Regions from separate parts of the Paenibacillus sp. J22P165 genome, predicted to be linked through region 2. Evidence: riboswitches for the same ligand, from Rfam matches in the RefSeq annotation. Region 2 holds a riboswitch; each other region holds the start of a gene.
What was found. Region 2 has a riboswitch for cobalamin ahead of AC58QM_RS02635 (ABC transporter substrate-binding protein). Riboswitches for the same ligand answer to the same signal wherever they lie in the genome.

Region 1 (10,034 bases), on a different contig from region 2:
GCCAGCTGAAGAAATGACGCCACCAGTTAATGCAGCACCACGTTGCACGGCTACTTGCCATGGATGGCGCTGAGCTTCTTCTTGCACGCGAGATACCAAAATGATGTTATAGTCCACACCTAACGAGATGAGAAAGATAAACGTGTACACAGGTAGACGGTAGCTGAAGGCATCGTGACCAAATCCGAAATGAAACACACTCCACACGATTCCCATTGTAGCTGCGTAGGACAGCAGCATGGTGGCCATCATGGTGAGCGCCAGTCGAATTGAACGGGACTGCCAGATGAGCATACCTGTAATCAATACCGTAATGAGTGAGAAAATAACGAGCGTATCACGCTTATTCATAGTACGAACATCAAGCTGTTCCGCAGTCTGGCCAGCATAATGCAGGGTGAACTGGCCAGGCTCGAAGCCACTCTGCTCAAGCATGGCAGCACTATCCATACGTAAGCCGGAGACCACCTCAAGCGCGGCTTGATCATAGGGATTCATCTTTAAAATTAGTTGAAACTTCACCGTATGCTTGGGTGAAATGGCATTGTCAGAATCGAGCGCCATTGTAAGCGAACTAATCCCCTCACGCTCTTGAATAATTCCGGTCAGTGTATTCATTTTGCTAATAAACGCATCATCCCGTACCACTGCTTTCTCCGACTCCAAAAGGACAGTGACTGGCGCCAATTCCCCTTGTGGGAATCGTGCCTCCAGAATTTCAAAACCTTGTCTGGAAGAAATATCGCTAGGGAAGGATTTCATGAGATTAAACGAGTAGCGCATGCCTAGTGTAGATAGCGCAGGTGCCAACAGTACGATTATGAGCACAAGTGCGGTTATCCGTGGCTTTGTGGTCACGCGAGTACTAATCCACGCCCAGAAGCCGCGAGGCTCCTCCTTCACAAGTGCCGCTTCCTCACGTGGAATAAACGGCCAAAAAGCTCTCCGCCCAATCAAGGCAAACATAGAAGGAATTAAAGTCAGTCCACCGAGCAAAATGACCACCATCGCGATGGCAAACACAGGAGCAAAGCTATGATAGGGCTTAAACACAGCAGTGAATAAAGTGAGCATGGCGATTAGCACGGTGCCGCCGCTAAAGAAAATCGGTTCAGCTACATTGGAGAAAGCCTTCGACATCGCATCGTACTTGGAATCCGTTGTCCGCAGGGCGGAACGGTAGCGCGCTATGATAAATAAGCAGTAATCCGTCAACACGGCAAAAAGTAAGATCATCATGATGGAGAGGGATTGCTTCTCGACGAATATCCAGCCCATTTTGCCCGCTAAGCCTATGACTCTATCGACGACTGCATACACCATGCCTGCGATAACCAAGGGTAACAAGGCTAGCAACGGGGATCGATAGATGACGATTAAAATAACGAGAATAATTCCAAGTGTGGCGAGCATTAACACAATATCGGCCTTTTTGAAGAGCATGATGGTATCGGATGAGATGCCCGCAGGACCAGTAATTTCAAGCTTCATAGTCCCCATGCCTTGTTGCTCCGACGTATGACGAATCTGTTCAAGGGTATCGTAGACAGGACCAGATGCCAGATCCTTCTGTAGGGAGAGTGTTAACAAGAGCGTTGTGCGATCTGCGGATAATAAAAGCTCTTGCTTCGCGGCAGGCATTTGATGAAAGGGGAGAGAACGCGTTACGTAAGGCGGCTTCTGATCAGAAGCTAGCCACGCACTAATGCTCGTTATGGCACCACGTTCGGTATCCGTAATGGGTTTCTCGGAATGGAACACCAGGATGGCGGTTAAGCCGTCTTGGGAAGGGTAGGCCTCTTGCAATAGCTGTTTAGCTGTTTCAGACAGTGTATGGCTACCAAGGCTGCCTTCACCACCACTTTGAGCGACTTCTTTGGAAGATGGCGCAAATGCGCTTAATAAAAGGATGGCAGCTAGCCAGCTAATGAGTACGATTCGGACACCTTTGGCACTGCTTACGAACTTGGCAAGACGTGATAAAGTAGGTTTCATGCAGGTTCATTCCCCTCTCCTAAATCTATTTCAAATAGTAGGAGAGGAATATGAACGGATGATGAATGGGAGATTACATTCGAGGGAGCCTAACAGTGAAAGTAGTTCCTTTACCGAGTTCACTCTGTACATGAATACTGCCACCGTGCAGCTCGATGATTTTCTGAACAATGGATAAACCAAGGCCCGTGCCGGCACTGGCACGGTTTCGAGAGCGATCCGCTTTGTAGAAGCGGGTGAAAATATGAGGCAGCTCCGCCTCCGACATGCCCTTCCCTGTGTCGCTTACCGTAACGGTGACTTCCGTCTCTGATGACAGAATCGCGAGGTGTAAGGAATCATGAGGGCGTGCGTATTTAATACCGTTCGTAATAAGGTTAAGCCAAACCTGATGCATCAATTGATGGTCTGCCGAGACGTCAGTTTCCGGTAAATTCAGCTCAATCGCTAGGTCTTTATCAGACAATTGCCACTCGGTATTAATGAGAATTTGACGAATTTGTTCGTCCAGCCTGTACAGAGTTCGCTTAACTACATGACTCTCTTTATCTAACGAGGCTAGTGTTAGGAGTTGTTTGCTGAGCGAGGACAACCTCTTGCTTTCGTCTAAAATGATATGAAGATAACGATCTTTCTCTTCTTCGGAGGTTGTCTGATCCAGTATGGATTGGGCAAAGCCTTGAATAGAGGTCAATGGAGACTGAATTTCATGGGAGACGTTACCCACGAATTCCTGCCGCATATCCTCAACTTGTTTGAGCGATTGCGCCATGTAGGTGAAATCTCGTGCAAGCTCTCCGATCTCGTCCTGCCGGGAAACGTCCATCGTTATTTCATAGCTGCCTCCAACGATTCGCTTTGTGGCTTCTCGTAATTTTTTGATAGGCTTTACGATAAGTTGGGAGAGAATGATGATGAGGACGATGCTGAAAAGGAAGGTAAGTCCGAGTAGAAAAGCCATCAGGACGCGAACGCCGCCGATCTGCTGTTCCAGAGCAGGCCGAACAAACAAGGCATACCTTTTCCCCTGCACCTGAACAGGAACACCGACACTGTTGTGCAGACTATTTTCAAAAAAGCCAATCACCATCAGCACATGACGCTCTTGTAGAATTCCGCGGTACGTTTCTCCTGCTAAAACACGCTGAATTTGTTCTGGATCGAACTGCGTATGTTTATATGGCATTCCATAGAAGGTCCCAGCCATCTGCTCATTCACAACGTAAAGCTGGAAGCCCATATTTGCGATATGGGTGAAATAGGTTGAGGGCTCTACACCCGGCATTTCCTCGTATAGTGTGCGAATTTCCGTTGTAATTTTCCAAATCTGCTCCTCGTTCTGATCTCTTAATTTCGTTAGATAATACCAATTCGAAAGAAAGAGTGCGAGCACGGAGCTGACCATTGCGATGAGAATAAACGTAACAACGATGCGAAAATATAAAGTTTTCACCTTTCTGTCACCTCAAGCTTGTAACCAAGTCCTCTCACCGTCGTAATTATAAAGTCACTAGTTTTCTCGTAAAAACGCTCCCTCAGTCGCTTGATATGAACATCGATGGTTCGACTGTCACCCTCATAATCTGTGCCCCACAGCATGTGAATCAGTTGCTCTCGCGTAAAAATGCGCCCTGGATGGCTCGCCAATTGCGCAAGCAGCTGGAATTCTTTGAGCGGTAGAAGCAGCGTTTCACCTGCGATCGTGACTTCATAGCTTTTGCGATTGATGACCGTGTGGCCAAGTGTAATCATTTCCGAGGAAACGAGCTGGTATCGCCGTAATAAGGCGCGCGCTCGGAAGAGCAGTTCCTTCGGCTCGAACGGTTTTACTACGTAATCATCGGTGCCTGAGGCAAAGCCTCGCTCTTTATCTTCAATCTCTCCTTTGGCCGTTACAAGAAGAACTGGAATGTCGTAGTGTTCGCGGATTTCAGCACACAGCTCCAAACCGTCACGAAGCGGCATCATGACATCAACAACAGCGAGATGGATTTGTTCCATTTCCAGCAGTCGCGAGGCTTGTTCACCATCACTTGCTTCAAAGACGGCATAACCTTCTTTGGAAAATAGGAAGCGCATCAATTCGCGTATATGGGCATCGTCATCGACCACGAGTACATGAGTTTTCAAAAAGGGAAGCACCTTCTTCGTTGGGATTCAATTGAGCTTGGCATCAGTGTAAACGAAAAAAAACCTTAATGCCACTTCTGATGTCGAGTCGCCTGTTGATGACGATTCGAGTTCGCAGAAGGATGGTTTAAGGTTTCGCTGGAGAGGCCATTTAATACACCTCGATATAACCGACCATCGGGCCATTATGAGCCATATCAGTATGCGTCATACAGATGAGGCGATACGTCCCTGCTTGATTGGCGGTAAAATGTACGATGGTTTCTTTGCCTTTTTTGATCTCACCACTGATATTGAGCCCTTCGATGAAAAAGGGGTGACTCTCACCATTGATGCCAAGGATGCTGAGCTTGATGTGTTCACCCTTCTTAACGGGAATGGAGCCAGGGTCCCAGCGGTAAGCCTCGATGGTTTTGCCATCAGCGGTAGTGGATTTGAACTCCCCAACAACCAAGTGAATAGTGCGTTCTGCCGTTGGTTCGGCTAATGTGGGCAGGATGGTATCGCGATTTACATACAGCCATCCAATGAGAAGGAGTAGAAGCGCGGCTGCTAGTTGAATGACATGCTTGCGTTTGATAATCCATACTCGGGACATAGGGTACGCCTCCTGTACAAGGGTCTTGTACATCTTATGCGGGGGCTTGTCAGCGCATGAATCGGATTATTGGGCTTATAGCAGCACTGACCGGAAAGAGCGAATCTGACTCAACATGGGGTGGTGTGCCAACATCAATTGGTGTATTTTAACGATGAGTTGCATACAAGTAGAGGATAAGAGCCTGTCTATGATAGAATGTGGATGAGATTAGAAAAGCAGAATGTCAGAATAGTCAACACAGTCAGCACAGATATATGAGCCCATGGGGGCAGGTTTTAAGGCAAAAGTAAGAAGCGAAGAGAGGGTTACGCATGCATGATTTGATTCAAAGTGTTTTGGTATATTTGGAAGGCTTGGGGTATTGGGGGATTTTCCTTGGACTTATGCTAGAAGTCATTCCGAACGAATTACTTTTAGCCTACGCTGGGTATCTTGTATCCAAAGGTCAAATTAACTTCGTAGGTGGCATGTTATGTGCGGTCGTCGGGGGGACGCTGGCTCAAGTTGTTTTGTATTGGATCGGACGTTACGGCGGTAGACCTTTCCTAGAAAGGTATGGGAAATATCTATTGATCAGTAAGCATCATATCGATGTAGCGGAAAGCTGGTTTAACCGGTATGGTACGGGGATGATTTTTACAGCGAGATTTATTCCAATTGTTCGTCATGCGATCTCATTGCCAGGCGGAATGGCCAAAATGCCATTAGGTAAGTTCACCTTGTATACGGGATTAGCCTTGATTCCTTACTCGTTTTTGTATATTTATTTGGGGATGAAATTGAAAGATAACTGGGAGACGATCGGCGAATACGCAGGGCCTTATATTAAACCATTGATTATCGCTGCGGTCGTCCTGACGATCTTGTATGCGGGCTATCAATTTTATCTCAAAAGAAAAACGAAAGCATAGCAACATATTGATTTGGCGGTTTCGTTTGCTTTTGATACAATGAATGAGAATATGGACGATCTAGGGAGGATGAAAACGATGGGTGCGAATCTTGCTAGTAAGTTAGGTACAGGCCTAAAGCCGAAACAGTTTATCGAGAGTATGGAGAAAAATAAAGAGCAATTTTTGGCGTATTACGATGGTTTTGCCTGGGATAATGAAGAGGACAAAGAATATTTTGAATCGTTGAATAATCGCGATGATCTTCGTTGCTTGATTATTGCTGCTGACTGGTGTGGCGATGTTGTTCGCAATGTGCCGGTAGTTTTCAAGGCTTTGGAAGATAGCGGTATTCCTACGGAAGTTCTTATCATTGAGCAAAACTATGATGTTATTGATCAGTTCCTGACAGGCGGCGGACGTGGGATTCCAATCGTCGTGTTCACGGATACTGGCGGCTTCTCGCTTGGACACTGGGGACCTCGTCCGAAGAACGTGCAAGCGGTGATGACGCAGTTCAAGAAAGAGAATCCAGATCGCGATGCGGCCGATTATAACGAAAAAATTCAAGTAGCCAGAGCCGAAATGGGCCGTCAATATGGCGAAGGTAACGGATATCATGCTGTTATTGTGAAGGAACTTCGTTCATTGATCGAATCGTTCTAAAAAGGTGAAGGTGGCATCACGATGATTAACATTCAATCCTTCGTCCTGGGTCCGGTTCAGACGAACGCGTACTTACTGTCGAATCCAGAGACGAATCAAGGTATTATTATCGATCCAGGCATGAATCCCAAGTCGTTGATTAAGAAAATTGCTGACATGGATATCGTGGCGATTCTGCTGACGCATGCGCATTTCGATCATATGGGTGGCGTGGATGAGATTCGTAAGCTCAAGGGGTGTCCGGTGTATCTTCATGACCTGGAAGCCGATTGGCTAACGAATCCGAAGAAAAACGGCTCCGCTCGCTGGCCTGATCTCGGTGCTCCAGTTGTGACGGATCCAGCAGAATTTTCTTTGGATGAGGGACAAGTGCTGGAGTTCCTGGGCATTAAGCTCAAAGTGTTCCACACCCCTGGTCATTCGCCAGGCAGTGTGAGCTTCCTGTATGACAATCACCTTTTCAGTGGTGATGTATTATTTAAATTATCGGTCGGTCGTACCGACCTACTTGGTGGAAACAACAATACCCTGTTGGATTCCATTCAGGATAAACTGTTCCTGCTGGATGACGATGTCATCGTCTATTCCGGGCATGGTGCGAAAACAACGATCGGCTTCGAACGTGAGAATAACCCATATGTGTAAAGAGAATAGGACTGCTCCCTCTGATGAGGTGGCGGTCCTTTTTTTTGTTTTGGAGGGGGAGAGAAGATAGTCGAAATCATCGAGTTAGGGGAAAGGAAGGCGGAGAAATGTCTGCTATATGCTCGTTCGCCCATGACACCCACCCAATTTATTCAGTAACTGGGTGTTTACCGTGTGCAACGTAGGTGCTTCCCCATAGACTGATGTTGTAAGCTATTCACCCAACTTCAACAATAACCTTCGAGTTAAACCGTAAGCTTGTGTAAGTCCCTTAAGGGAAAATATGAAGGAGGTGCTCTTCCATGGAATATGTTAAAGTTCCGAATTACCCAATGCAACCAATGCCAATGCCAATGCCAACTCCTATGCCGATGCCTACACCGCTTCCAGCGCCAGCGCCAATTATGCAACAACCGATCCACCTGCACGCGTCTTACCAACAAACTGAATATGTTTTCCCTAAACCAGTGACTACTCACGCAGTAGCTCCATGTCCACCAAAAAACAATTCAGCTGCTAGCATCCTAGTATTGTTCATTCTATTGGTTATCATTACACGCTGTATTTGTAGATACTAATTTCTGGAAGTGAAGGTATGGAAGAGGAAGGTAATCCCGCGGGACGAATGTCTACGTGGGGTTGCCTTTTTCTTTTTGAATGTGTTCGAGGATTTATCAATCTAGCAAACTACTAGACAAAAAAAGGATTACCCGCTAGTATGAAGCCATATAACTACATAAATTGCGAGTAAGGTGTACTTTTGATGCTTCAGTCGAAGGTACTTAAAAGGGAAGTCAGGTGTAAAACCTGCGCGGTCCCGCCACTGTAAATGCGGAGTTGCTTTTCTATCAGGCCACTGTCTCCTTGGGAGATGGGAAGGCGAAAAGTTAACGATGATGCATGAGCCAGGATACCTGCCTTATTTCGTTGTTGCTCTGATTCTCCGGGGGGTGGGAATTCAGTTAGCGTTTCTGTAGCCATTATGGCGCACGTATGTTTGTTTTTTTATGAATTAAGAAGGCCACCCCGCCTGAGGGATGGTCTTTTTTGTTTTGGCGTGCGATTAATCTAACCGATGTAAGGAGAGAAATCGAAAACATGTTTACGAAGTTACAACGCAAAATGATGTCGTCAATCCTAGCTATGATTATGGTACTCTCTGTGGTATTGACTACGATAGTGCCGACGAATCATGCATTCGCTGCAAGTCAGGATCCCGTTTCCGTCGCACTTCGCGTCGAAGGACCGCAAGGTCTCATCAAAGAGGAGAGCGGTGTAGGGTCGACTGCATTAGAAGTATTGCAATCTAAATTCCTGCCAGCCAATTTAATTGTCACTAGTTCGCAATATGGTCGCTATGTCTCTAGCATCAATGAGATACAAGAGGGACAATATGGACAATATAGCGGTTGGAATTTTGCCATTAAACGTCAAGGGCAGTGGATCATTCCTGATGTTGGGATAGATCAGTATCCATTAGAAAGTAATGATCAAGTTCTGGTTTATTATGGAGACCTCAATACGCAACTGTTGAAGTCAATCTCCATTTCAACTGCACCTGTTAGTGCGGATACCCCCTTTTCCGTAACTGTTACGAAATCAACCTATGACTGGGGAAACAACACAGGGTTTATAGATTCACCAGCTAATGGTATTAAGGTAAAAGTCGGTGCAGTTGATGCGATTACGAATGCAAATGGTGTAGCTGTATTTGACCATGGTGTAGCCGCAGGGAATTATTCTGTGGAAGCTACCGATTATCGTTCTGGTGCAGCTCCTGGCGTAGTAAGAGGTACGCAACCATTGATTGTGGAAGCGAAGCAAGAGCCTACCCCCATTGGCCATGTAACACTCTCTGTTGAGAAATTTACGATAGGGCAGGGTTATTATAAAGAACCTGTAAACGTACCTTTTTATACTGGAGATAGTGGTGCTTCCTTAATCGCACGTGAATTAGGTGCGGGGAATTATCGAAATGCAGGAGAAATTAATAATTCTTTCTATTTATCAAAGGTTAAGGATAATACGACGGTTATACAAGTACCTTCATTTATCCAGGAACAAATTGCATTAAATGGAGATCAGATTGGTACAAAAAACGATGTCAATTGGCTGGGCGAATTTGATTATACATCGATGTCTGGATGGATGTATGCTGTTAATAATGTTTTACCAGATGTAGGATTATCTGAGTATATCCCCCATGATGGGGATGTCATTCGCACGCAATTTTCCCTGTATGGATGGGGAGCTGATCTTGGAGTTAACGAGTGGAGTTATCTGCCAAACCCAGCAAACAAAGATGCGTTAGTTTCAAGAGTAGCTTTAATTAACAGCGACCCGAATAAATCAACTATTTTAGCGGATACAGCTGTTCGATTAGCATATGAGCACGCGTATACTGTGCTTACAAACTTGGAGAGTACGCAAGCAAGTGTAAATAGTGCGCTAGTTAATCTGAATAAGTCATTTGAAGATACGGAAAAGCCGAGCATTACGGTTACGGGTATTTCGAATAACCAAGAAGTAACTCAGGCCAACCTAAGTTTCAGCGTGGTCGTGACGGACAATCGTCCTGAGGCTATTGTATCCGTTGTTAAGTTGAATGGAACGGTGATAACGAAGCTAAACGAAACTTATTCAGTTGTTCTAGTTCCTGGCACGAATACGATTGCCATTTCTGCTACAGATGCAGCTGGAAATACTGCCGAGCAAACATATATAGTTATATATAAAGCTAGTATGGCTACGACTGCTAAAAACCATTTGAATAAGACTTTAGCTTATATGCTAAGAACAATTACTAGTCCGGGGTATGGAACAGGTAATGGTGAATGGTCGATTCTTTCTTTGGCAAGAGCTAACTACACAGTACCAGAAGGGTACTATCAATCGTATTACACGAAAGTAGTTACCGAAGTTGATCGCCGAATGACTTTGAATAATGGTTTATTGGATACAAATTATGGTACAGAGAACTCAAGAGTAATTCTTGGACTTAGTTCAATTGGAAAAGATATATCCAAAGTAGGGAACTATGATCTGAGATCAGCGCTTGCTGATTACGATTATGTCATTAAACAAGGATTTAATGGACCGGTCTTCGC
Region 2 (10,034 bases):
TTGTCGAATTGAAATAACTTTATAAATTTGTATCCTTTTTGAAACTCATTCTTTGATAGTGCGTATGAAATAGGTATAGAAGAGTATTAAACCTTAGGAGGAATTTTAGATGGGAATTTTCAAAAGACTTCGTGATATGACTATGGCTTCAGTCAATGATTTGTTGGATAAGGCAGAAGATCCTGTAAAAATGTTAAATCAGTTTTTACGTGATATGGAAGAAGATATCTTGGAAGCAGAAACTGCAGTAGCGAAGCAAATTGCTATCGAGAAGAAATTCAAGCTGCAAGTTGAAGAGTCCGAAGAAATGGTAACGAAACGTACAGAGCAGGCTATGAAAGCCCTTGAAGCAGGGAATGAAGATTTGGCCCGCCGCGCACTGGAAGATAAGAAAGAGCACCAAGGTCGTTGTGATGAGTTGAAACGTCAATATGATCTTGCCAAAACGAACGCGGATCAACTTCGTGCTCAATTGACGGAGATGAAAGACGAGTTCACCAAAATGAAAAACAAAAAGGATTTGCTAATTGCTCGTGCTGAAACAGCAAAAGCGCAAAAACAAATCAACCAAGCGATGTCTGGTTTTGGTACAGACAATGCAGCAAAAGGATTTGATCGCATGAGCGAGAAAGTTCTTCAAATGGAAGCTGAAGCACAAGCAAGCGGAGAAATTCGCGCCAAAAACCGCAGCTTAGATGATGAGTTGGATAAGCTAGGTGCAAGCAGCAGCGGAATTGATGATGAACTGGCAGCAATGCGTGCAAAGCTTGCTGAAAAAAAACAATCCTAATGTTATAATAGATGTACCTGCGAGAGACTGAGTCATACTCAGTCTCTACTACCATATATAGGGATTAAGGGATCTTTAATCGTTAAAGTCTCTCTACTTGTGTAAAGGAAGGCAGGAGATGATATGAACGAAGAGGTGGATGTCTTGTTAAGTAACCCGTATTTAGCAACGCTTGCTTTTTTTGCAGTAGCAGTGGTCGCGCTTGTTGTTTTCCTTACCATCTTTGAAATGGTTACGAAGTACGACGATTGGGCTGAGATTAAAAAAGGTAATTTATCGGTTGCTATGGCAACTGGTGGGAAAATTTTTGGGATTTGTAACTTGTTCCGCTTTGCCATTCTAAACAATGACACCATGATTAACTCTCTTATATGGGCTGGCTATGGGTTTGTGCTTTTGTTGGTTGCTTACTTTATTTTTGAGTTCTTAACGCCTTATTTTAAAATTGATGAGGAAATTAAGAAGGACAATCGCGCGGTTGGTTTCTTGTCCTTAACGTTATCAGTGTCCTTATCCTATGTGGTCGGAGCATGTGTAACTTAGAATCATACATAGTCTTGGAGGCTTGAAGAATGAAATACCTGTGGGGAACCTTGTTTGCTATAGCGCTTGTATTTGTAGCGGCAGGGGTTTATTATGTATGGAAATATGCATAAAGCAATTAGCTGGAGGATTTCGTAATGAGTAGCAATGAAGAAGTTGTATGTCCGTGGTGCCAAACAGAGATCGTATGGGATCCCGAGATTGGACCTGAAGACGAATGTCCACACTGTTTTAACGAATTGAATGATTACCGGAGCATTGATCTGAAGGTGAAACAAACAGGTCAGAAGCTGCGTTTTAATGAACAAGAATACGCTGAGTCCGATGAGGATTTATCTTTGGCTTGGGATGATTCCGATGAGCCGCTGGATAAGTATGGCGAAAAAGTTCAACAATTAACAGATGAGCAGGAAGAAGCGCCAGAGTGCTCGAGTTGTCATGAATTCTTGCTTCTTGCAGGAACCGAAGTGACGAGCGGAGCTTCCTTTACGCCAACGATTCCTAAGACGCTAGGAAGTGCATTCCTGACAGGTCCGTTTACGACGGATGTCTATGTATGTCCTTCTTGCTTCAGAGTGGAAAAAGTGCTCTCAGATACGGACCGATTACTGATGGTTGAACGGATCAAATCGGAATAACAGCAACAGATACGAACCGAATCCTCATGGATTCGGTTTTTTTGCGTGTATTCGCCTCATATTTTCACTTCAAAGGGGAAGCTTAACAAGAGCTTACATGGATCTAAGTGAGGAGGAGGCTTATGCAAACGAATCAAACGACTGTGAATAGCAAAGGGAAGCTGGATGCTCAAGCGATCCTTTTGCTGGTTGTTCACGCGTTATTTGGCGGAGCCAATGCGCTATCAGGCACATTCGTCGGCGTGTATCTTTGGAAAGCCAAAAACGATTTTACGTTAATCGGATGGTTTACTTTAACGACCCATTTGACGATGGCCATTACCTTTTGGTTAGCTGGGAAATGGGTGAAAGAACATAATAAAATGAACTGCTTACGTGTGGGTGTATCCATTTCAGCTTGTTTTTACATGCTGGTGCTTTGGATGGGGACTAGCAGTGTCCACTATTTTGTTTGGCTAGGCATGGTACAAGGGATCTCGGTAGGCTTGTTCTGGATAGCCTTCAATGTCGTTTACTTTGAAGTGACAGATCCGGATAACCGAGATCGATTCAATGGTTGGGTCGGCCTTTTGGGCGCAGGCGCGGGTATCATTGCTCCGTGGATTTCGGGGCTACTCATTGTCAATCTAGGTGATGGAACGGGATATCGGCTTATCTTTTCTATATCGCTAGGAATATTTCTGTTAGGCGTAGTCATCAGCTTTTTTCTGAAGAAAAGAAAATTGAGTGGTACCTACGAATGGCTGCTGCCATTACGGATACTAAGACAACCGGAAACACCGTGGAAGCGAGTAAGTCTAGCTTTGCTTTTTCAAGGAGTCCGTGAAGGTGTCTTTGGCTTTATGATTGGTTTGCTCGTGTACATATCGACTTCAAGTGAAGCCAGCTTAGGGAATTTCGCTCTAATTACTTCATCCGTAGCGCTAGTTAGCTTCTGGGCAGCAGGGCGTTTTATTCGACCTTCTTTTCGCAAAATGAGTATGTTCATTGGCTCGGTCATGGTTGTGCTCGTCATTTTACCGTTCTTCTGGACCATAACGTTCAGTACCTTGCTAATGTTTGGGATAGGGTCAGCACTCTTTTTCCCAATGTACTCTATTCCTATGGTTTCTGTTGTCTTTGATTTGATTGGATCGGATGATCAGAGTGCGAAGCAAAGGGAAGAATACATTGTTTTGCGTGAGCTGTCACTGAATGTGGGGCGCGTATTGGGAGTTCTGCTTTTCATATGTGTCATTTCTTGGAGCAAGGAGCCCCTTGTTATCAACGTACTGATGCTGGTAATCGGAAGCTCGACGTTCTTCTCCTGGGTATTCATCAGAAATCAGCTGCGGGCAACGAAGTCTTGACAGGGACTAGGTTTCCACATGAAAATGTGAGTAGTATGATTATGGGTTGAGGAGGGGGCACCAATGCCGCCAAAAATGGTAAATAGCATCACAGAGCTGATCGGAGATACCCCCGCAGTGAGAGTTAAACGATTAGTAGAGCCGGAAGCCGCGGAGCTGTACGTGAAATTGGAGTATTTCAATCCGAGCGGAAGCGTGAAGGATCGCGCTGCTTGGAATCTGATTGAGCAGGCTGAAAAGTCTGGTCATCTTGTGCCAGGAGCGACGATCATAGAGCCAACAAGCGGAAATACGGGAATTGGACTTGCGATGAACGCGGCGGCTAAGGGATATAAAGCGATTTTGATTATGCCGGATAATATGAGCAAGGAACGGATAAATATCCTGAAAGCCTACGGCGCTGAAGTTGTTCTCACGCCAGCAGCTTTGCGGATGCCAGGTGCAATTGCTAAGGCTGTGGAGCTAAGGGATCAAATTCCTGGCAGCTTCATCCCCCAGCAGTTTGAGAATCCGGCGAATCCGAGTATTCATCGTGTTACGACAGCACCGGAAATTTTGCAGCAAATGGAAGGGCGCCTAGATGCCTTTGTCGCCACTTCAGGAACGGGCGGCACGATTACAGGAACAGGTGAGGTCCTACGGGAACAGCTGCCGAATATTCAGATTTATGTCGTAGAGCCCAAGGGGTCACCCGTGCTATCTGGAGGAAGCCCAGGACCACATAAGCTGGTGGGTACAAGCCCAGGCTTTGTTCCGGCCATTTTGAATACCAGCGTCTATGATGAAATTGTGCAAGTGTCGGATGAGGATGCCATCCAAACGATGAGAGATTTGGCGAGTAAGGAAGGCATTCTAGTCGGTCCTTCAGCTGGAGCCTCGGTATGGACAGGGATTCAAGTGGCAAGGAAGTTAGGGGCGGGTAAACGAGTGCTCTGTATTGCGCCAGATACAGGTGAACGGTATTTAAGTATGGATCTCTTTTAATTTTGTATTTTGTAGGTGTTGAATTGAGGGATAAGAGCCATGTGGAGGTCATCCAATGGCTTTTTATTTTGTCGATCGAAGTGGAATTTTCAAATATATATAAATATTCTGCCTTTCTCCGCGATCAGTAATTGAATTAGGACATCGATTCATTGTAAGATGAATGGATGAATGAAACATATCTCAGAAAGGTAGGTTTAACCATGGATACTTTGAAGCTTAAAATTCTCGATTTACTAAAGGAAGACGCCCGCAGGAGCGCGGATCTGATCGCCACCATGTTAGGAACGGCGGAGGCCGATGTTGCGCGAGCGATAAGCGAGATGGAAGCGGATAAGGTCATCGTCAAATACGCGACAGTCGTGAACTGGAGCAAAGTAGATGACGAAAAGGTTACCGCCCTAATTGAAGTGCAAATTACGCCGGAGCGCGGACGCGGGTTTGATGCGATTGCGGAACGGATCTATTTATATCCAGAAGTCAAATCGGTTTATCTTATGTCTGGTGCGTATGATCTGCTCGTTGAGATCGAGGGCAGCTCGCTTAAGCAGGTGGCTTCTTTTGTTTCTAATAAGCTGTCACCAATTGACCGCGTACTTTCTACAAAAACGAATTTTATTTTGAAAAAATACAAACAAGACGGCATTATTTTCGAAGATCAGGAAGATGATCACCGAATGCTTGTATCGCCGTAAGGGAGAGGTAGCGCTATGATCAAGGATGAGACTACGATTCAATCAAGCAAAAAATCAATGAAGGACTACCTCGCCCCTGCGGTACGAGAGATGAAACCGTCTGGAATTCGGAAGTTTTTTGACCTCGTAAGCAATAGTAAAGAGGATATCATCTCGCTAGGTGTGGGTGAACCTGACTTTTCAACACCATGGCACGTTCGTGAAGCGGCAGTTCATTCCTTAGAGCGAGGCAGAACCAAATATACGCCAAACTCAGGTATTCCTGAGCTCCGTGAAGCGATTGCGAACTATTTGTATACTTCCTTTAAAGTAAAATATGAGCCATCCAATGAAGTACTCGTAACCGTGGGTGGTAGTGAAGCTATTGATCTAGCACTTCGCTCATTAATTACACCGGGAGACGAAATTCTAATTCCGGAGCCTTGTTATATTTCGTATTCGCCAATCACTGCGATCAGCGGTGGTGTGCCAGTGGGTATCGAAACGTTTGCAAAGGATCAGTTCAAACTGACGGAGAAAGCGCTTCGCGATGCGATTACGCCGAAATCCAAAATATTAATTCTCTGCTATCCTAGTAATCCAACTGGGGGCATCATGACATATGAGGACTGGCTGCCGATTGCGAAAGTTGTTGAAGAGCATGATCTGATTGTCATCTCCGATGAAATTTATGCCGAATTGACGTATGGTCAGAAGCATGTGAGCTTCGCAGCAGTTCCAGGCATGCAGGATCGGACGATTCTCGTTAGCGGGTTTTCGAAGGCTTTTGCCATGACAGGCTGGCGGATGGGATATGCATGCGGACATAGAGAGCTTATCTCAGCGATGACCAAGATTCACCAGTATACCGTCATGTGTGCACCAGTCATGGGGCAAGTAGCTGCGCATGAAGCGCTAACCAATGGGCTGGAAGAGAAAGACCGGATGATTGAATCCTATAATCAACGGAGACGATTGGTGGTCAGAGGCTTCCGGGAAGTTGGACTTGAATGTCATGAACCCCAGGGCGCATTCTATGCATTCCCAAGTATTGTCGCTACAGGGTTAACTTCCGATGAATTTGCGCAACGTCTGTTGTATGAGTCTAAGGTTGCTGCTGTTCCTGGTGATGTATTTGGATTAGGTGGAGAAGGTTTTCTGCGGTGCTCTTATGCCTATAGTGTTTCCCAACTGAATGAAGCATTAGAGAGAATCGGTAATTTCTTGAGGAAATTATAATATTCTTAATAAATTCATATGTTCATAGGAGACGAAAACTGGTATTCTAAGAGTAAGGAGGGATGAGCGTGGCTTTTATGGAGTATCAGCTTACTAACTTTCAGAAGCAATTTCAAATTCGCGAGCAAGAGTTTGGACAGCGATGGCTGACCAGAAATGCCAAGAAGCAACATTCCCTGACTGTACTTGAAGAAGAGATCAACACGTTACGAAAAAAAATGGAACAGATGGTCATGGAAGGTCGAGAAATGACATCTGATGCGGTTGTTGAATTAAGCACAATGCTGGATCAAAAAATAAATGAATATATGACATCTGGAAAGAAAAGTCGGTGAAAACCGACTTTTCTGGCGACTATCGACAAAAGAGAGAGTACTCGACGGAGGGAATTACATACATGAAGGCAAAATGGTTATTCGTTGTCATGCTCGGAATGATGCTTATGCTTACCGCTTGTGGTGGACCAAAAGCAGATGTATCGGTATTTATGATGGGACCTAACGGTTTTCCAAGTGAAGCGGCGGAGAAGTTGGAACTATCTTTGAAAGATAAGGTTGGAGAGCTTCCTACAGTAAAGTTGAATACATCTCCTATTTTTTCATTGGAAAAGATGATTGTTGAGCTGGCTGCTGGTGGTAACGGCATCTTTATTTTGGGAGAAGAACAGTTCAAGGGCTTGAGTAATCAAGCTGGATTTGTGTCATTGGATAATACAATTAATCCTTCGGATTACCCAGATGGTGTTATCGAAATCAAAGAAGAAGGCAAAGCAGCGGAGAAGCACTTGTATGGCATTCCGCTCGCTGGAAATAAATGGATGAAAGAGCAAGGTTATGAGGGCAAAGGATTATATGCGTTCATTCCACAGAATGCTCCGAAAATGGACGAGGCATTGAAAGTCATGAAGATCATTGCGCAAAAGTAAGAGAGCGCCTATAATCGACAATAGCTTGATCGTATTCAAATAATTTGCAACTATAGGTACTAGTAAGCTTCCAATTGGATGTTTATTAGTTTAGGGGAAGCCGGTTCAAATCCGGCACGGTCCCGCCACTGTAATTCAGTCTTACGTAAGACTGAAGAGTCAGGATACCTGCCTATAGTGCCGATACAACATCCTTCGAGGAAAAGGATCGCGTTAAATCAGGAAGCAGCGTATGCGTGTTCGTTGCCCAATACCGCGATTTATCGTCCCTTTGTTCCTCGTGAACAAGGGGACTTTTTTGTTTGGTTATAGATTCATACTAATGAAAAGAGGGTTAAGTGATGAAACAGAGCAAGTTCAAAAAAAGTCTTATTCTTACATTAGCGGTTGCGACAGCGATCTCATTGGCAGCATGTGCGAAAAAGGAAACAGAAATTACGGATCCATCGAAACTTGGCGGTGCGGGAACAAAAGCTCCAACAACGACAGCAACACCAGCTCCAGCGGCTGCGAAGAAAACGACGTATCCGTTGAAAGTGAAAGATGCGACAGGAAAAGAGTTTACGTTTGACAAAGCACCAGAACGAATCGCATCCGTGTCACCATCGGAGACCGAATCGCTGTTTGCGATTGGACTAGAAGCGAATATTGTTGGTGTATCAGATTTTGATGATTATCCTGCAGCGGCTAAAGCTAAGCCGAAATTGGGCAGCATCACGAAACCAAATATGGAAGCGGTCATTGCTTCAAATGCGAATATAGTTTTCACTGGTGTTTCTATGAAAGCAGAATCGGTTGAGAAGCTGCGTGAGATGAACATTAATGTCTTTAAAGTGGAGCCTAAAACGTTAGACGATGCGATAAACAATATTCAAACATTCGGATTAATTACCGATCATCAGGAGCAAGCGGAGAAAGTTGTCGCCAAGATGAAAGCGGATCGTCAGAAGGTTGTTGATGCTGTAAAAGACGTGAAGCAAGAGAATAAGAAAAAAGTGTACATGGAGTTTGCTCCTGGTTGGACTGTTGGAAGCGGGGAGTTCATGGATGAGTTAATCAAAATCGCAGGTGGAATTAACGTAGCTAGCGATAAAGCAGGCTGGTATGAGATCAGTGAAGAGAAGATCATTCAGCAAAATCCAAATGTCATTTTGTTCGCAAATGGGATCGTCGACATCAAGACGAAGAAACCGTTAGAAGAAATTATTCGCACACGTGGTGGGTGGGATGCCATTGATGCCGTGAAAAATAAACGCGTGATAGGTCTCGACCAGAACTCCGTAAGTCGCCCAGGTCCGAGATTGACGGATGGGTTGCTGGAAATGGCGAAAGGGATTTATCCTGAATTGGTGAAATAATGAAAAGAAAATTGATGCTTGGAGGAGGAGTAGGCGTTATACTCCTTCTTCTTTCTATTGTGGTGAGTTTATCCATCGGGTCAGCTCATCTTCCACTTTCACATATTGTGGGGATTCTAGCGAAGCATCTGCCTTGGATAGGAAGTCACATCGAGGTGAACTGGCCGCAATCTTCGGAACAAATTATTAATAAAGTAAGGATCCCTCGCGTGTTACTAGGGATTCTAGTGGGGGCTGTACTTTCTATTGCAGGTGCTGGTTTTCAAGGGGTTCTACGCAATCCGCTCGCGGACCCGTACTCCCTGGGCGTATCCTCAGGAGCTTCTGTAGGGGCTGCTTTTCTTATTTATTTTGGGCTGCAATATGCCTGGTTTGGGCAATGGTCGATTCCGATTGTGGCATTCGTAACGGGGTTGATTTCCCTATTTTTAGTACTGAAGCTGGCCTTGATTGAAGGAAAGCTAAAGATGGAGACATTGATATTATCCGGTGTTGTGATGCAAGCTTTTCTAGGCGCGATCGTGTCGTTCTTGGTTTCGATTTCGAATCAAACGATAAACGAAATTATTTTCTGGCTGATGGGCAGTCTAGCGATGCGCGGTTGGTCATATACGTATATGATTTTACCTTATCTCGTAATAGGCATCGTGATTCTGTTATGCTATGCGAGATCCTTAAATCTACTTGCACTTGGGGAGCGTCAAGCTGCTCATCTCGGTGTTCATGTGGAGCGAACGAAATTAATCGTATTGATTGCATCGACGTTGATTACGGCTGCAGCCGTGTCTGTGGCAGGAGTGATCGGCTTTGTTGGATTAATCGTACCGCACCTGGTGCGACTGTTGGTTGGTCCTGATTATCGACTAATCATTCCTTTATCTGCGATCTGTGGTGGGATTTATGTGTTGTGGGCGGACACCTTGGCTCGAACGATCCTCAGTCCTACGGAAATTCCTTTGGGAGTCATTACGGCGTTTCTGGGTGCGCCATTTTTTGCCTATCTGCTCCATAAAGATAAGAAAACGTTAAGAGGTAGATGACGATGATTAAAGTGGAGCAGCTTTTTCAGAGCTTTCGCGAGCAGCAAGTGTTAGAGAATATAAGCTTTGAGGTTGGGCAAGGGGAGTTTTTTGGAATTATTGGACCGAATGGCAGCGGTAAATCTACGCTACTACGACTGTTATCCGGCATGGATCCTGTTAGGCAGGGCAGTGTGCTTTTGCAGGGGAAGAAGGTAGCTTCTTATTCGCGAAAAGAGCTGGCTAAATGGCTCGCAGTGCTTCAGCAGGATGCGTTGCCCCCTGTTGGTTTTACGGTGCGTGAAGTTGTTGAGATGGGGCGCTATCCATTCCAAAATTGGCTTGGCGAGGATCTAACAGAATCGAATGGACTCATAGATGCGATTATTAAAAAGCTTGAGTTGGAATCGCTGGTTGATCGAACTATTGAGAGACTGAGTGGAGGAGAGCGCCAACGTGTTGCACTGGCCAAAGTAATGGCACAGCAACCAAGCTTGCTTATGTTGGATGAACCC
Region 3 (10,034 bases), on a different contig from region 2:
TGCCAGACCTTGTCTGTCACAATTTGATTGTCAGGAGATTGCAGGACATAGCCTATTTGAGCGACTTGTATACGTCTTTCTAGCTCTTCTAGAGGCATCCCATCAAATGAAATCTCACCGCTCCGTGATCCATGAGGTGTAAGATCTGTTTTCATATGTCGCAAAAGGGTTGATTTACCGCATCCTGACTTTCCACAGATGGTTATAAACTCGCCTTGATTTATGCTTAACGATACATTAGTTAACGCGTTCTCTAAAGAATTAGGATAGGAGAACGTCAAATATTGGATTGTAAAGATTTCCACTTGTAGTCCTCCCAAACGTTGATGGATAGCGGTATTGCACAAAGAACGGCATAAGAAACAAAAACACTTATACTGAACACGGAGAGCTCTACACTCCGCATGGATGGGAAATATCGGAAATATAGTGCCTTTGTACATGCGCCAATGATGAGATAACCCCCAGTTAATACAATGGCTATAAGTGCTGCTTTATCGCGGCTATCGAATTTAAATATTGAAAACGCGGTTCTTCCTTGCAACCCGTAGCCTCTGCTTTTCATGGAATCAGCCGTTTCGATGGCATTCTCAAGCATCCAGGTCACCATGATAGACAATATTCGTATCCCATGCATGATTCTACGGATCACACTGCCGTTGGATATGTCTCTTCCGATACATCGTTGTGCATGGGAAACGATAGTAAGCTGCGCCTTGAATTTGGGTACAAATCGCAGCACCATGGAAAAAATAAGTGACATGGCAGGAATGATTCGACCAAACAAATAAATGAATTTATCCGAAGTCATAATGGCGTTATAGCAGGAGAACCAACAAATGACCGTTACGAACATGGTTGCTGCTGCTATACCATATGTAATGGATTCCAGTGTCAGGGGATTGCCATTATGTAAATAGGTTAAAATGGTAACCCCTTCATGATTAAAGGCAGGGTTGATTAATGCTGTCATGACAAGCAAAGGAAGCATGTACAGAAAATTAAATTTTAATGCTTTTCTCCCGTTAAGATAGATGGAATATGAGAAAGCAAAGGTAATGGAAATTGCTAGACATATCGGATGCATAAAAACCATGGAGAACAAGATAACCAATGTAAAATACAGAAAATTAACGATCGGGTGGAAGCTGGAAAAAGAATCTTTCATTGCTTCTTACCACCGCCTGCTGAATTATAGGTGTCCCCGACGTCACGTCCCAAATCACAGGTATATACCCATTCAATGACGTCACCTTGTTTAAGTTGATAACGACTTGCGCCATAATTAGGGAACCAACCATTTACCTTGTACATCCAACCAGAAAGCTCTCCACAATCGAATTCGTACAGATTATGAATGCCTTCAATGTAAGCGGAATTGTACATCGGTGTATTCACAAATTCCATATGAATTTTGTTTTTCTTCATCTCTCTTTGGAGCACATTAAATACCGATTCACCCTCATAAAATGTAACTTGTTGGGCTTTGTAAATAATGCCGTCTTTCGGTACAAGATCAATCTTTTCAGGATCTAGTAATTTCATGTTGCGCAGAATTGTTAGACAGCTTACGGAAAGCGTGACTGTCATTTGCTTGTCGGAAATTTTCGTATTCTGCGGCTCAATGGGAAGTGGCTTTCCCTCCGGCACAGGCTCAGTCAGGTAGGGGTCCTTACCCGTTGTTGGGTCAATCTCCATGGTTTTGGTTGGAGTAGGTTTCGCTTCCTCAGACTTATCTGTCTTTGGCGTTCCCTTGTTCAACGATGCAGCATCTGGAGTCGCAACAGGAACGGTTTTTTCCGTTGCTACTGGCTCGGATTTCTGGTCTGTTTCCGTCTTTCGATCTTCCACTGCTGGAGTTGAAGACGGTTGAGCAACTATGGGAGTGCTTGACGTCATTACGGCTGCATCAGATGATTTCGTATCCTTCGGCTCTAAAGGAGATGCCGTTAGCTCCGTAGATAATGCAGATGTCGTCGTTGTTGTTTGCTGCCGCGGCATGCCGCTACTGAAGAAAGCGATGACCAAAACAGTCATAATGATCGCCGCAGCAATGATTTTATTTTTGGTTAATCGCATTAGTTCGCCTCTTTAATAAGTTTCGCTGCAGTGAGTAAACGGTAAAGCATCTCTGCTATTTCAGCACGAGTGACAGCTGTAGAAGGCTCAATATTTAGCATATCCTGGGATAAAATATGTTCTTGATAGCTAAAGGCTAGCGCATTCCTCGACCACTCGGCAGTCTGTGTGTAATCCCCGAATTGAGCCAACATATCTCTCGTTTCAGCTGCGCTTAATGCTGTATCCATGCCAGAAAGCTTAGCCGCATTGGCGATCATAACGGCTGCTTCCTGTCTTGTAATGGTATTATTCGGTGTAAAAGTGGTCTCAGACGTTCCACTTACAATGCTATAAGAATAAGCTGTGCCCACATAGTCCGCATACCAGGCTGTCGAGACGACATCTTGGAATATTGTTGATTTTTGCATAGGAAGGCCGAGACTTTTGGTTACAATGGTCGCAAATTCGGCACGAGTCATTGTTTGATTTGGTGCAAACGTTGTGTCAGTCATACCGTTAATCATTCCTCTGGAGGCAAGCGATTCAATGGCTGTTTTGCTTTCATGATGGGAAATGTCCGAGAACGTCTTATTCGCTTCGATTACTGGCATAACTTTTATATCTTTGTGCTTGTTCGGTAAGCCGTTAGTGCTATCAGGCGTAATGGTGGTAGCAAGCTTTACATCGTTCATTCTGTAGAGGCTGCTCTTACTAACACTGATTCTTTGGACATTCACAAGTCCGTAAAATGCCTGTTCTGTCGACATGCCCGTTACTCCGCTGCCGTCAAAAGTATGCTGGAATCCCTGATCTTTTGAATAAAAGGATAGTAAATCATCAACAATGGTTTTGCCACTCTTTACAAAACGACTGTCGTGTAGGTCAATGCCAAGTTCGCATAGTGCCATCAGTACTTGTACGGTACTCTCTGAAGTTTTCTCACCCCAGCTTGCATAGCCGCCATCGGTGTCCTGTAATTTGGAAAGGCGGTCAATGGCCTTCTCTGTAGCTAGTTTTACTTTTTTGTAATGCTGATATTTAGCCAGAGCTTGCAGAGCCATGCCAGTAATATCCGGATCGGCAGTCTTTCCAGAAAGTGCAAAGCCTCCATCTTGTAATTGATGCGATAATATCTCATCGATATACATGTCTCGAGTAGCCTGCGTTTTTGCTTTGGAATTTACAGGTATATTGTAATTACCGCTATCTAGGGATATTAATGCGAAAATGGGACCGTTAATGCCTTGCCAAATGGTTTTATCGAAGTCACCGAGTGGCGTTAATAAATTATATCCAGCAACATTTGACGGATCTGCGCCGATGGCGGTTAATGCCATAATCAAGCGGGAGTATTCCGTGTATTTTTGATCATGAAGGTTGCCTTGTACATCTTTGACATAGGTTTCAACGCCTTTATAATAATCGTCGTAATAGCTTTGAGGTACGTTATAGTTGGAGCGGGCAAGCCCGATAATGGCCCATTCACCGCCTACAGAGCCTACCTGTGGCTTCTTGACAGTTTTAAGTAAATACTCAGCTGTAGCGTTTACAGCATCATCCACTGCGATAGTCGAGGTAGCCGATACAGGAACGATGCTTAGACTGCTTACAAATAGGAATAGAGCCATGAATAGGGTGAAAATCCTATAATTTAGTTTCATTATTATCCTCCTAATAAAATGATAGAGATGGTGAGCATACAAAAAAGCCCTTGAATTGAAAAATCAAGGGCTGTGATGTCAGTATTGGTCGTAGACAACAAAAAAAGCACCCCCTCCATCGTCCGTAGAGTTTGTGAATACACATTAAGGCTGGTCTCCTGACTCATGCGTCAACGCTTCTCTAACCTTCCCGGTATAGGAATACCAGTGGCAATTCATAGAGTCGCTCTTCATTTACAGTGGCGGGACCGTGCTGGAATTTCACCAGACTTCCCAATTAAGCATTACTTATTACTAATAAGCATGCACCTTAACTATTACTTATTCGATTAGTCTAATCATATATTCAGTTCAATTGTTTGTCTATGGAAGTTTACTCCGGAAGGCAATGTAGGCTTATGGATTATTTAAATGAGAGTGGTCTGTCTGAAATTGTTGGATAGAAGGGCGAGGATAGGAAGTAGTGATACCGCAAAGTAACGTCATTTTTGCACAAGATAGCGTCACATTTGTAACCGCATTCTTGCTATGCTTTGAGTAACAAATAGCAGGAGGCTGAACTACATGCTAAAGGTAGCAATTATTGGTGCGGGTGCGATCTCAAGGGCGCATATTGAAGCGTATTTGCAATTTCCAGAGCGCTGTACGATAGTCGCGATTAGTGATATTTATGCGGATAAAGCGCAGGAACGCATTGATCAGTTTGAGCTGAAAGATGCGAAGGCTGTGAAGGATTATAAAGAGTTGCTAGAAGCGGATATCGATCTTGTGTCCATCTGTACGCCACCGTATACGCATGCTTCGCTTACGGTTGAGTTTCTGGAGGCCGGCGCACATGTCATGGTGGAAAAGCCGATGGCTTCCTCACTTGAGGAATGCGACTTGATGAATGCAGCTGCGCAGCGAACAGGAAAGATTTTATCCGTTGTAGCGCAGAACCGTTTCAAGACGCCAATGATGAAAATGAAGTCCGTGCTGGAAAGCGGCCTCATGGGCAACATCGTCCACACCCAAGTCGATTCCTTCTGGTGGCGCGGTCATTGCTACTATGATCTTTGGTGGAGAGGTACGTGGGAGAAGGAAGGCGGAGGTCCGACACTGAACCATGCGGTACATCATATCGATGCCCTGCTCTGGATGATGGGCAGCCCGACGGAGGTCCAAGCCTTCATGAGCAATGTGTCGCATGACAATGCCGAGGTCGAGGACTTGTCCATCGGAATGCTGCGCTTCGCAAATGGGTCCTTAGGTCAAATTACGAGCTCAGTCGTTCACCACGGTGAGGAGCAGCAGTTGATTTTCCAAGGCTCGAAGGCACGTGTATCTGCGCCATGGAAGGTAAAGGCGTCGAACTCGACGTCGAACGGTTTCCCAGAACCGAACACGGAGCTAGAAGAAGAGCTGCAATCATTCTACGAAAACTTGCCAGAAGTGAAGTACGTAGGACACGCTGGTCAAATCGACAATGTGTTGACCGCGATTGAAAGCGGCACTCCTGTGCTTATCGATGGGATCAGTGGTCGTCAAACGTTGGAGCTCATTACGGGAATTTACAAATCAGCGAGCACAGGCGAGCTGGTGAAATTTCCCCTAGACGTGAATGATGCGTTCTACACAAGAAGCGGTGTGCAGGCGAATGCGACCCATTTTTATGAGAAGAACACTTCCATTGAAAATTTTGCGCCACAGACGATTACGACAGGCAGCACGTTTAAATAACCTCAACGAACAGACAGGAGATTGATGATTATGCAAAAAAGTGATGGAATGAATTACGCTCCACAAGGGAACTTCAAAAGGGTTTGTGAGCCAGGTGAGTTTATTTTTGCAGCGGCAGCTCTGGATCATGGTCATATATATGGGATGTGTAATGGACTTCGTGAAGCGGGCGGAGAGTTGAAATGGGTATATGATCCGGACCCAGCCAAGGTGGATAAATTCCTTAGCCAATATCCTGGTGTTCAAGCAGCAGCATCGCTAGACGAAATCCTTCAAGACGCAGAAGTGAAGCTTGTAGCGGCAGCGGCGATTCCGAGTGATCGTGGCCCACTAGGACTTCGCGTGATGGACAGCGGCAAGGATTATTTCACGGATAAAGCTCCGTTCACAACGCTGGAACAATTGGAAGCAGCACGTGCGAAAGTAGCAGAAACAGGACAAAAATATGCGGTTTATTACAGTGAGCGTCTGCATGTGGAAAGTGCCGTTTATGCGGGACAATTAATTGAACAAGGCGCGATCGGTCGCGTGCATCAAGTCATTGGTTTGGGGCCGCATCGAATTGGTTTGTCGAGCAGACCAGATTGGTTTTTTGAGAAGGAGAAATTCGGCGGCATTCTATGTGACATTGGCAGTCATCAGATCGAGCAGTTCCTGTATTTTACGGGGGCCAAAGATGCGAAGGTTGTACACAGTAAAGTAGCAAACTATAATTACCCGCAGTACCCGAACTTTGAGGATTTCGGAGATGCTACGTTGGTCGGAGACAATGGCGCTACAGGCTATTTCCGCGTGGATTGGATGACGCCGGATGGTTTAAGTACATGGGGCGACGGCCGCATGACGATTCTTGGGAGCGATGGCTACATAGAGCTTCGTAAATATGTGGATATTGCCAGAGAACAGACGAGTAATCATGTGTATCTGGTTAACAAGGATGGGGAGCAGCATTTTGCTGTCAGCGGCCAAGTTGGTTATCCTTACTTTGGTCAGCTAATCTTAGATTGCTTAAACCGTACGGAAGTGGCGATGACACAGGAGCATACTTTCAAAGCAGCGGAGCTGTGCCTTATCGCACAGCGCGACGCAATGAAGATCACGGTTGCCGAGTAACAGCTGCTGAATGATGTTTCTGCCATTGCTTGCGATATTGATAAGGCGTCACGCCGATTTGGCTTTTGAACATTTTGCAAAAGTAGGAGCAGTTCGTCACACCAATGGCTTCGCCAATGCGAGCAACGGGTTGATCCGTCGAAGTTAGCAGCTTCACGGCTTGCTGTAACCTTCTAGCTGTTACATAGTCCGAAAGGCTTGTACCGGTGCACTCCGTGAACAAATGAGATAAGTGATACGGGGATAAGTGCAGATCAGCTGACATCATCTCCAACCGCAGCGGTTCGGTGTAATGCTCTTCCAGCCAACTGAGAATACGCTCGGCCTGATGGGATTTGCGTGTAGGACCTGAGCGAATCTGGCCTTCGCGCTGCTCCCACAGCGGCATGAAGCTGCGGAAGAAAGCAACTAGAAAGAGGGAGTACTCTTCTAGCTCATCTTGCATGCTTTTGATAGGTAGTCTTCTCGCCAGACTTTGAAAAAGCGGATGAAACTGCTCTGCCTCACTTAACTCGTAAAGGCAAGGTGGCTGCAACTTGGTAGTAAGCATTTGCTTGAAAAAAGCCAACAATCGCGGCCAAGGCTCGAAGTAGGCTTCATATAGCGCGGGTTCAAAATGAACGATAGATCGTACGAATGGCGTATCGGGGTCCATCTGAATGTGGTGCAGCTGGTAGGGCTGAAAGACACATATCATACCCGAAGTCACTTCATAGCTTTTTTGATCAATAATGAGTGTGCCATGTCCTTGATGAACAATCAAGATTTCAATGCCTTGATGGGCGTGGAACGTCCCCTGATACTGTTCGGTTCCGATTGTTTTGCGCTGATAGGTAAAATAAATAGGGATAATGTTCAAACCGTTGTTTTGAACATAGGACATCAGGGTCACATCCTCTCCAACAGGGTGTTAGCAGGCGCTCTATACAGCCAAAGTATACAGGAATGCAGATTGAAACGGCAAGGCAAACAAGTAGTAGAAAGCTTTCAAATCCATGCGTTTAGCTGGGTTTGGGAGTTTTTTTATGTACACAATGTGCAAAGAGGAACGAGGATACACTATTTCGCGATTTTGGATAGTGCACTGACGTTCCCATTCGTACTAGGGCTGAGGGGATTTGAGTAATAGATATTGAGGAATAAGTCTATGACATCCGTCATGGGCTTATTTTGTCGTGGGTGTGATGAGTGCTGTGGGTGTCGTGCTTGAACCCTTGAACGCGATCTGCATTCCCCTTTCTAATCCATTTCTAATTTTCACATGAGAGAATGTGATCTGTAGGAAGGAGGAACGCATTTGTGCTGAGATGGTTACGAGGCAACGAGGGTCTTACAGCACTTCTATTTCTATGGCCAAGTCTGGCCGGATTTGCGGTGTTTTTCTTGATACCCTTTGGGATGGGGTTTTATTATTCGCTCATGGACAGCCCAATAGATGGCTCCTTCGTGGGGATAGCGAATTATCGCGAGCTGCTGGGTAATCCCATTTTTCGGCGAGCAGCCGTGAATACAAGTTTGTTTATGGCAGTCTGTGTACCGCTTAACATGTTGATTGCACTAGGACTAGCTTTGATGCTCAATCGTAAGCTGCCGATGCGCCAAACGTTCCGAATCTCGTTCTTGAGTCCACTTGTCGTACCCGTGGCTTCGGTGGTGCTCGTGTGGAATGCGCTGTTCGACCTTCATGGGACGATCAATGCATGGCTAGCAGGCTGGGGAATACGTCCGCATGACTGGATGGAAAGCGAGGCTTCCTTGTATGTGCTGATTATTGTCTACCTGTGGAAAAACATCGGCTACAATATGATTCTCTTCCTAGCAGGACTTCAAAACATTCCGGGCGATTATTACGAGGCAGCCTCGATGGATGGAGCGGGCAAATTTCGGCAGTGGCGATCCATTACCTTAGTCTATTTGACGCCAACCGCTTTCTTCGTTTTCATCATGTCGATTATTAACTCATTCAAAATGTTTCGAGAGACGTACTTAATTGCCGGAAATTACCCGGATGAAAACATTTATATGTTGCAGCATTACATGAACAATATGTTCAAGTCACTAGATTATCAGAAGCTCACTTCTGCTGCATTTCTAATGGCTGTGGTGATTGTACTCCTCGTCTTGACACTATTCGTGGTGGAGAGGCGCATCAGTAAAGCAATTGGATAGAGGAGAATTCACATTGGAAAGGAGTGTTTAAATGCAAGCAGCCCGTATGAAGCCGCTAACGGTCCGCATGGGACACAAAGCATCGCGATTCGTGCTAATCACTGTGCTCATTGTGCTTATGGCGGGATTTCTGTTCCCCATGGCGCTGACCATTGCGAACTCGTTCATGGCGGAAACGGAAATTACGAGCAATTACGCTGCGCTTTCGGGCGATACAGATGATGGCCAGTTCATCACGATGAAATGGATACCAGAGCGCGTAACCTTGTCGCAATTTTACGCTGTATTGGTTGGGAGACCGCAGTTCCTATTCATGTTCTGGAACTCGGTGAAAATGACAGTGCCGATCATCGCGGGTCAATTGGTTGTCGCTTCGCTCGCTGCGTATGCGTTTGCCCATTTACGTTTTCGTTTTCGTGAACCGCTCTTCTTCCTGTACATTGTCACGATGCTGATGCCCTTCCAGGTGACCCTTGTGCCCAACTTTATTGTCGCGGAAAAGCTAGGGCTGCTTGGTTCGTATGGGGCGATTATTTACCCGGGTATCTTCAGTGCCTTTGGCGTGTTCTTGCTGCGGCAGTTCATGATGGTCGTGCCTGCGAGTTATATCGAAGCGGCACGTGTGGATGGCGCGAGTCACTTTTACATATGGACACGGATTGTTCTGCCGATGTGCGGCACAGGAGTAGCGGCACTGTCGATCCTTGTTTTCATCGATAACTGGAATATGGTGGAGCAGCCGCTGATCTTTCTGAATGATGCGATTAAACAGCCGTTATCTGTGTACTTAGCCGTTATTGGTGACGAGGAGCGAGGCATCGCCTTTGCCGCTTCTGTGGTATATATGCTACCTCCGCTTCTAGTGGCTCTGTATGCAGAGAAGTATTTGGTTGAAGGCATCCAGTTGTCTGGCATAAAAGGGTGAGACGGATTACATATAGGAGGAACGTTGTATGGATGCATTAATGGCCGCCGCCGATGGCGAACGCGCCAAGAAAAAAGGAATTCGAAAGGCCATTATTACCTTCGTCATGGCCATGGTCACTTTGACGTTTTTCTCCAATACCCTGCTGGGTATCTCACTGGCTGAAGTGACCACGGAGAAGGCGCTCGCAGGCACATTGTCACACGAGGTCACAGGTTCGGGAACCGTGGAATCCGCAGAGACTGCAGATGTCTACGTGGAGACCAATTGGGTCGCAAGCGAGGTCGAAGTAAAGGTCGGGGATAAGGTGAAGGCTGGCCAAGAGCTGGTGGTTTTTAAAACAAGAGAGACAGAAGATTCGCTGAAAGATAATCAGGCGAGATATG

Region 1: another riboswitch for cobalamin. It lies ahead of AC58QM_RS14995 (DUF4430 domain-containing protein); the one in region 2 lies ahead of AC58QM_RS02635 (ABC transporter substrate-binding protein).
Region 3: another riboswitch for cobalamin. It lies ahead of AC58QM_RS14975 (S-layer homology domain-containing protein); the one in region 2 lies ahead of AC58QM_RS02635 (ABC transporter substrate-binding protein).

What each region holds. Positions count from the first base shown of each region.
Region 1 is NZ_JCAUAP010000005.1:527,781-537,814, reverse strand. Features, by position in the region: gene AC58QM_RS15030 (MMPL family transporter) at 1-1,995, opposite strand, end outside; gene AC58QM_RS15025 (sensor histidine kinase) at 2,069-3,448, opposite strand; gene AC58QM_RS15020 (response regulator transcription factor) at 3,445-4,125, opposite strand; gene AC58QM_RS15015 (cupredoxin domain-containing protein) at 4,277-4,723, opposite strand; gene uptA (undecaprenyl phosphate transporter UptA) at 5,038-5,637, shown strand; gene AC58QM_RS15005 (thioredoxin family protein) at 5,716-6,282, shown strand; gene AC58QM_RS15000 (MBL fold metallo-hydrolase) at 6,304-6,927, shown strand; cobalamin riboswitch at 7,661-7,863, shown strand; gene AC58QM_RS14995 (DUF4430 domain-containing protein) at 8,026-10,034, shown strand, end outside.
Region 2 is NZ_JCAUAP010000001.1:577,535-587,568, forward strand. Features, by position in the region: gene AC58QM_RS02585 (endonuclease MutS2) at 1-17, shown strand, start outside; gene AC58QM_RS02590 (PspA/IM30 family protein) at 110-790, shown strand; gene AC58QM_RS02595 (DUF350 domain-containing protein) at 914-1,333, shown strand; gene AC58QM_RS02600 (hypothetical protein) at 1,471-1,971, shown strand; gene AC58QM_RS02605 (MFS transporter) at 2,094-3,320, shown strand; gene cysK (cysteine synthase A) at 3,384-4,304, shown strand; gene AC58QM_RS02615 (Lrp/AsnC family transcriptional regulator) at 4,508-4,999, shown strand; gene AC58QM_RS02620 (aminotransferase class I/II-fold pyridoxal phosphate-dependent enzyme) at 5,015-6,217, shown strand; gene AC58QM_RS02625 (aspartyl-phosphate phosphatase Spo0E family protein) at 6,295-6,552, shown strand; gene AC58QM_RS02630 (hypothetical protein) at 6,615-7,142, shown strand; cobalamin riboswitch at 7,180-7,332, shown strand; gene AC58QM_RS02635 (ABC transporter substrate-binding protein) at 7,484-8,500, shown strand; gene AC58QM_RS02640 (FecCD family ABC transporter permease) at 8,500-9,540, shown strand; gene AC58QM_RS02645 (heme ABC transporter ATP-binding protein) at 9,543-10,034, shown strand, end outside.
Region 3 is NZ_JCAUAP010000005.1:510,977-521,010, reverse strand. Features, by position in the region: gene AC58QM_RS14990 (ATP-binding cassette domain-containing protein) at 1-305, opposite strand, end outside; gene AC58QM_RS14985 (energy-coupling factor transporter transmembrane component T) at 278-1,168, opposite strand; gene AC58QM_RS14980 (DUF4430 domain-containing protein) at 1,165-2,079, opposite strand; gene AC58QM_RS14975 (S-layer homology domain-containing protein) at 2,079-3,722, opposite strand; cobalamin riboswitch at 3,854-4,050, opposite strand; gene AC58QM_RS14970 (Gfo/Idh/MocA family protein) at 4,287-5,441, shown strand; gene AC58QM_RS14965 (Gfo/Idh/MocA family protein) at 5,472-6,554, shown strand; gene AC58QM_RS14960 (AraC family transcriptional regulator) at 6,538-7,437, opposite strand; gene AC58QM_RS14955 (carbohydrate ABC transporter permease) at 7,854-8,723, shown strand; gene AC58QM_RS14950 (carbohydrate ABC transporter permease) at 8,755-9,648, shown strand; gene AC58QM_RS14945 (efflux RND transporter periplasmic adaptor subunit) at 9,677-10,034, shown strand, end outside.